Regions from separate parts of the uncultured Comamonas sp. genome, predicted to be linked through region 2. Evidence: riboswitches for the same ligand, from Rfam matches in the RefSeq annotation. Region 2 holds a riboswitch; the other holds the start of a gene.

Region 1 (3,408 bases), on a different contig from region 2:
TGTCGCGCTTGACGGGCGTCGAATGGTTCAACACCTTGGGTGAGTCGGTGACGATCGTGACCGGGCTGATTTTTGTGATCTGTGTGCTGGCATTCCGCCGCGGCATCATGGGCGAGTTGATCGCCTTCATGGACCGCAAGAAGAAATAGCGGAGGGTCGCAGACCCGTCCAAGTCAAAGGCCTGCATTGCGCAGGCCTTTGTTTTTGGGCAGCAGCGGGAGGATTTACTTCCAGAGCTTGCAGGTGCTTTCGGCCTTGGTGGTCCAGACCTCATCGGGGCTGAGCGTCTTGAGCACCTTGAAATAATCCCAGGCGCCTTTGGATTCGGCCGGGGTCTTTACCTGCATCAGGTACATCTCATGCGCATACCGGCCATCGGGGCGGACAACGCCCTTGGCATAAAAGTCGGACAGTGGCTCGGCCTTCAGCGCAGCCATCACCTTGTCCGAATCGGTCGACTTGATGCGGTCCGCTGTCTTCAGGTAAGTCATCATCGCCGAGTAATCGGCCGCCTGCAGCGAGGTCGGCATCTTCTTGAATTTCTCGAAGAAGCGGTCCGAGAACTTGCGGCTCTCGGGGTTCAAATCCCAATGCCAGCTGTCGGTGAACATCAGGCCTTCGGTCTGCTTGAGCCCCAGGCTGTGGATGTCCGAGCTGAACAGCAGCAGGCCAGCCAGTTTCATGGTCTTGGTGACACCAAACTCGCGCGCAGCCTTGATGGTGTTGATGGTGTCGCCGCCCGCGTTGGCCATGGCCAGAATCTGCGCCTTGGAGTTCTGCGCCTGCAGCAGGAAGGATGAGAAATCCGAGGCATTGATCGGGTGGCGCACGGCGCCCACCACGCGCCCGCCGGCGGCCTTGATGACCTTGGTGGTATCGGCCTCCAGCGCATGGCCAAAGGCGTAGTCGGCCGTCAGAAAGAACCAGTCCTTGTCGCCCAGGCCCACGATCGCGCCGCCCGTGCCCTTGGCCAGTGCCACGGTGTCGTAGGCGTAGTGCACGGTGTAGGGGCTGCACTGGTCGTTGGTCAGCGCCGAGGTGCCCGAGCCGTTCACGATGATGAGGCGCTTTTTCTCCTCGGCCACCTTGGCCATCGCCAGGCCGGTGCTGGAGGTGGTGCCGCCCACCAGCATCTGCATATCGCGCTGGTCGAACCACTCGCGGGCCTTCGATGCGGCCAGGTCGGCCTTGTTCTGGTGGTCGGCCACCATCAGCTCCACCGGCTTGCCCAGCAGCTTGCCGCCAAAGTCGTCAATCGCCATCTGCAAGGCCAGGGCCCCGCCCTTGCCATCGACATCGGCGTAGACGCTGGACATGTCGGTGATGAAGCCGATCCGGACCTTGTCTTGCGCCAGCGCGCCTTGGCTGAGCAGGGCCAGCACGCAGCCAGCGGCAGCGGCCGCAATCGCTCGTCGCCGGTGCGGCCGGGCAGAACGCAAAGAGGGCATTGCAGGAACTTGCATCGGGAGGTCTCCTTGTTCAAATGGACAGGCGTACAGCGTGACGGCCAGGTGCGGCGCACCGGTGGGCGGCTGCGCCCCGATGGTTGCAGGCTGCTTCGCGCGCGCCTACTGGGGTAAGCACCAGAGCGCGGCAAAAACGCGTCTGCAGGCGCGGCACGAACCGGCTATACTGCTCGCAGCTCCGGGGTGTGCGAAAGCGCTGAGATGCGAAAGGCAGTTGCAAGACTGCTGATTAGCGAACCCGACGAACTTGATCCGGTTCATGCCGGCGGAAGAAGAGCGGGACCCTGAAAGCACAGCGGTGGAAGGCAGGCAGCGTTGCATGGCACGCGCTTGCAGCCCTCCGCTACGCACACCCCAGGCGCCTCGCGCACTGGGGTTTTGTCTTTTTTGGGGACGGCACCTGTCAGCGCGCAACAGGTGCCGCCATGGCCACCCCACAGCGGCCCTGGCGCAACGCACAGCACGGCCGGGCCGGGGTGCAGTCGATGGGCGTGTTGCGGCCAGGCAGCCATGCCTGGCGTGTTGCAACAGAGCAGGGCCGGCACGTCCCGGAGCGTTCGATGAAATCAACCGCTTTGAGGAGACTGCCATGAACGCCCCTGAGTCCCTGTTCATCCCCGCCACCGGTGATGCCCCCGATGCCGCCCGCTTTAGCGAACTGCTGGCCCGATCGCGCCAGCCTTTTCCTGCGTCGACCAAATCCTACCTGCCCGGTGCCATCCACCCGCAGCTGCAAGTGCCGGTGCGCGATATTGCACTGACCAACGGGGAGCGGGTCAGCGTCTACGACACCTCCGGACCCTACACCGACCCGGCCGTGGCCATCGATGTGCGCCAGGGCCTGCCCGCGCTGCGCGCCGAATGGATTGCCGCGCGCGCTGACAGCGAATACTACGTGGGGCGCCCGCGTGTGGCCCTCGACGATGGCGGCAAGCGCGGCGAAGAAGACCTGCGCGTGGCCCAACTGCGTGCCGAGGCCGCCGCACTGCAGCGCCAGCCGCGCCGCGCCAAGAGCGGCGCCAACGTGACCCAGATGCACTATGCACGTAAGGGCATCATCACCCCCGAGATGGAATACGTCGCGCTGCGCGAGAACGGCCGCCGCGAATGGATGGCCGAGTACCAGCGCGATGCCGCGCGCGAGGCCCGCCTGGCGGGCAACAGCCTGGGCGCGGCGATCCCCAAGATCATCACGCCGGAATTTGTGCGCGACGAGGTGGCGCGGGGCCGGGCCATCATCCCGGCCAACATCAACCACCCCGAGATCGAGCCGATGGCCATTGGCCGCAACTTCAAGGTCAAGATCAATGCCAACATCGGCAACTCGGCGGTGACCTCCAGCATCGAGGAAGAGGTCGAGAAACTGGTCTGGGCCATCCGCTGGGGGGCCGACAATGTGATGGACCTGTCCACCGGCAAAAACATTCACACCACGCGCGACTGGATCGTGCGCAATTCGCCAGTGCCCATTGGCACCGTGCCGATCTACCAGGCGCTGGAGAAGGTAGGCGGCATTGCCGAGGACCTGACCTGGGAGATCTTCCGCGACACGCTGGTGGAGCAGGCCGAGCAGGGCGTGGACTATTTCACGATCCACGCCGGCGTGCGCCTGGCCTATATCCACCTCACGGCCCAGCGCCGCACCGGCATTGTCTCGCGCGGCGGCTCCATCATGGCCAAGTGGTGCATGGCCCACCACCGCGAGAGCTTCCTCTACGAACATTTCGAAGAAATCTGCGACATCATGAAGCAGTACGACGTGAGCTTCTCGCTGGGCGACGGCCTGCGCCCGGGCTGCGCCTCGGACGCCAATGACGAAGCGCAGTTTGCCGAGCTGGCGACGCTGGGCGAGCTGACCCAGCTGGCCTGGAAGCACGATGTGCAGACCATGATCGAAGGCCCGGGCCATGTGCCGATGCACATGATCCAGGCGAACATGACC
Region 2 (3,408 bases):
CTGATGAAGGGGCCAAACGGGTACTTGAGCTTGAACTCCACCGTCTGCGCATCGATGGCGCGCACGCTCTCCAGCGGCTCCAGCGATGCGCGCAGGCGGGCATGGGTCTTGCGTAGAAACTTGTCGACCGAGAACACCACGTCATCGGCCGAGAAGGGCTTGCCGTCGTGCCACTTGACGCCGGACTTGAGCTTGAAGGTATAGGTCAGGCCGTCGTCGGAGCGGCTCCAGGCCGTCGCCAGCAGGCCATGGGGCTCCAGCTTGTCGTCGTAGCGCAGCAGGCCCTCGTAGATATAGCCGGATACCAGCTGGGTCGGGCCGTTTTGCACGATGCCCAGCATCAGGCCCGAGGGCTCGGGCTGCACCATCACGTTGATCGTTCCCTTGGTCTGCTGTGCCAGGGCCGCCATGGGCACGCCCGCGATGCTGAGGCCGGCTCCTGCCAGGCTGTAGGAGATGAGTTCACGCCGATTGATCATGGTTGCTTCCTGTCTTGGTATCGAGGGGGCCTGGCCCGTTGGGGTTGCGGCGGAGGGGCCGCGAAGGCGGCGGCATGCAAGGGTCGGGGGCGTCAGTCGCAGGTCCGTCGCGCTGGTCAGTCGCGGTATTGGCTGCGGCCGGGCGGCTGCAAAAAGCCCAGCAGGCCCTGCCATTCGCGCTCATGCGGGTCGGCGCGCTTGGGCTGGCCGGGCATCACATCGGTGTCGCCGCTTTCGTACTGGCGCGCGGTCAGCTCGCACACCTCGGGCGGCACGGGGTTGATGGCCTGGCCGCTGGACTGGATGGCCAGCTGCACACGGCAGGCGCGGTCCAGGTTCAGCATCAGGATGAAGGCCTCGGCGACGCTGTTGCCCAAGGTGAGCAGGCCGTGGTTGCGCAGCACCATCGCCTTGGCCGTGCTGCCCAGGTCGGCGACCAGGCGCTCGCGCTCATGCAGATCCAGCGCGATGCCCTCAAAGGTGTGGTAGACGACGCGGTTGTAGAACTGCAGTGCCCACTGGTTGCTGGGCTGCAGGCCGCATTGCAGCGAGGAGACGGCCACGCCCGCTTCGGTGTGCGAGTGCACGACGCAGGCGGCGTCGTGCCGCGCGGCATGCACGGCGCTGTGGATCACAAAGCCGGCCGGGTTCACTTGGTAGGGCGTGTCTTCCACGATGCGGCCCTCGGCGTCGATCTTGACCAGCGAGCTGGCCGTGATGTCCTTGAACAGGGTGCCAAAGGGGTTGATGAGGAACTGGTCAGTACGGCCCGGCACCCGCGCCGAGATGTGCGTGTAGATGCTGTCGTCCATCCCGAAATGGGCCATCAGGCGGTAGGCGGCGGCCAGGTCTTCGCGAACCCGCTGTTCGCTCTCGGTATGCGATTTGTCGTAGCCGGATTGGACGTCGGCATCAGCCATTGCAAGCATTGTTGTCCTCGTTGAATTTATGTCGTCTAGCGACAGTCGTCTGTCGACAGGACATAAGTTAACAGACTGAATCGCAGAAGAAAAGGGTGCCGGACTAGGTGATTTCCAGCATGGCTGCTTTGATCTGCCGCAAAAAATTTGCAAGGCACCACAATGGGTTACGTGGATACCGCGCCGCCTGGATATGGTGCAGGAATCGGCAGGAAATGCCTTGGCCTGGTGCATGTACGACTGGTGGAAGGACGCGCATGCACCATCGCGGTGGCCCTGGTGCTTTCCCTGACGTGGGGTTGGCGGAGGTCCTGGGATTGACCGTGGCGCAGACCCTGGCTTGAAGCCTGCTCGGCCTCGCGCCGGTGGTGCTCGGTTAAGATGGCGCCTGCTCCGGGGTGCACGCCAGTGCTGAGATCTACACCCGAGAACTTGAACCGGGTCATTCCGGCGGAAGAAGAGCCAGTTCCCTGCCATGGGGCGCCTTGCGCGCATGGGGGGAGCCTTCGGAGCATGACGTCACCGCTCTTGAAGGAATTCCATGGACAAGGCCGATACGCTGGTCGCAGACCTGCTTGCATTCATCGCAATGGATGGCTGCACCGATGACCAGTTTGACCAGCTCGCGCTGCGTCTTTTTGCCTACCAATACGCATCGAATACGCCGTTCCGCAGCTTTTGCCAGCGCCGTGGCGCCAGCCCGCGCACGGTCAAGACCTGGAGCGACATCCCGGCCGTGCCCATCGATGCTTTCAAGGCGCTGGAGCTGCGCAGCGAGCCGCGGTCGCAGGCCGAACGCGTCTTCATGACCAGCGGCACCACCGGCCGCGCCGCGCGGGGCCGGCATTTCCATCCGGCGTTGCAGGTGTATGACCTGTCGATGCAGCAGCACTTCGCCACCCGCTTCATGCAGGGCACGGCGCGCATGCCGATGGGCATCCTGTTCCCCGATGAAGTGGCCATGCCCAACTCCTCGCTGGCGCATTACCTGGCGCTGGCCAAGTCGAGCTTTGGTACGCCGGAGAGCCGCTATTTTCTGGGGCCGGAGGGCCTGGATATGGACGGGCTCTGCGCCGTGCTGGAAGCGGCCGAGCGCACCGGCCAGCCCTATGCGCTGCTGGGCGCGAGCTTCAGCCTCGTGCATGTGATGGATGCGCTGCGCGCCCAGGGCCGCCGCTTTCAGCTGCCGGCGGGCAGCCGCATTTTGGACACCGGCGGCTACAAGGGCCAGTCGCGCGATCTGCCGTTGGCCGATTTTTATGCCGGCCTGACCGAACTGCTGGGCGTGCCGCCCGAGCTCTGCATCAACATGTATGGCATGACCGAGCTGAGCACCCAGTTCTACGACAACGGCAATGCCCGCTTGCCCTCGGTCAAATCCGGACCGCACTGGATTCGCTCGCGCCTGGTCGAGCCCGTCAGCGGCCGCAGTGTGGCGCCGGGCGAGCGCGGCATCCTGGTGCACTGCGACCTGGCCAACTACAACGCGGTCAGCACCATCCTGACCGAGGATGTGGGCCAGTGGGCCGAGGGCGGCTTTTTGCTGCTGGGCCGGGCCGAAGGGGCCGCTGCCAAGGGCTGCTCGCTGGCGGTTGATGAGTTTGTGCAAGCGGCGCGCGCATGATGCAGGCACAAGCGCCTGAGCGCATGGCCGAGCGCCTACGGGCCGGCTACCTGCCTGGCCTGGATGACAACCAGCTGCGCTGGCAGGTGCTGGTGTTTGAGCGTGCAGGCAAGCGGCTGGAGGTCGAGGTGCCGGTGCTCAGCAGCGCGCAGATGCAGGCGCTGACCGCGCGGGTGCGTGCGGCCGGGCAGCGCCAGCTGCAGCCCATGCCGCTGGCCGAGATCGTGGCTGCCATTGACCGCGCCATTGCCCGCCTCCTGGACCCGGCCGACCCCTACCGCCGCCAGATCGATGCCTGCCTGCCGCTGGTCTGCGGATATGACGCGGCAATGGTGCGTCTGGGGCTCAACGGCCTGTTTAAGACTTTTCGGGCGCCCCAGCTGTG

The links. A riboswitch is a leader RNA that binds a small molecule or an ion and turns the genes downstream of it on or off. The one in region 2 is predicted to bind thiamine pyrophosphate.
Region 1: it holds a riboswitch for thiamine pyrophosphate, as region 2 does, so the genes downstream of both, thiC (phosphomethylpyrimidine synthase ThiC) here and ACHWUQ_RS22440 (long-chain fatty acid--CoA ligase) in region 2, are expected to answer to the same signal.

Annotation. Positions count from the first base shown of each region.
Region 1 covers NZ_CAXYJV010000038.1:82,260-85,667, reverse strand. Annotated here, with positions in the region: gene ACHWUQ_RS13965 (branched-chain amino acid ABC transporter permease) at 1-149, shown strand, start outside; gene ACHWUQ_RS13960 (ABC transporter substrate-binding protein) at 225-1,448, opposite strand; TPP riboswitch at 1,636-1,757, shown strand; gene thiC (phosphomethylpyrimidine synthase ThiC) at 2,056-3,408, shown strand, end outside.
Region 2 covers NZ_CAXYJV010000050.1:331,333-334,740, reverse strand. Annotated here, with positions in the region: gene ACHWUQ_RS22450 (ABC transporter substrate-binding protein) at 1-476, opposite strand, end outside; gene ACHWUQ_RS22445 (class II aldolase/adducin family protein) at 596-1,408, opposite strand; TPP riboswitch at 1,784-1,875, shown strand; gene ACHWUQ_RS22440 (long-chain fatty acid--CoA ligase) at 1,941-3,023, shown strand; gene ACHWUQ_RS22435 (acyl-CoA reductase) at 3,020-3,408, shown strand, end outside.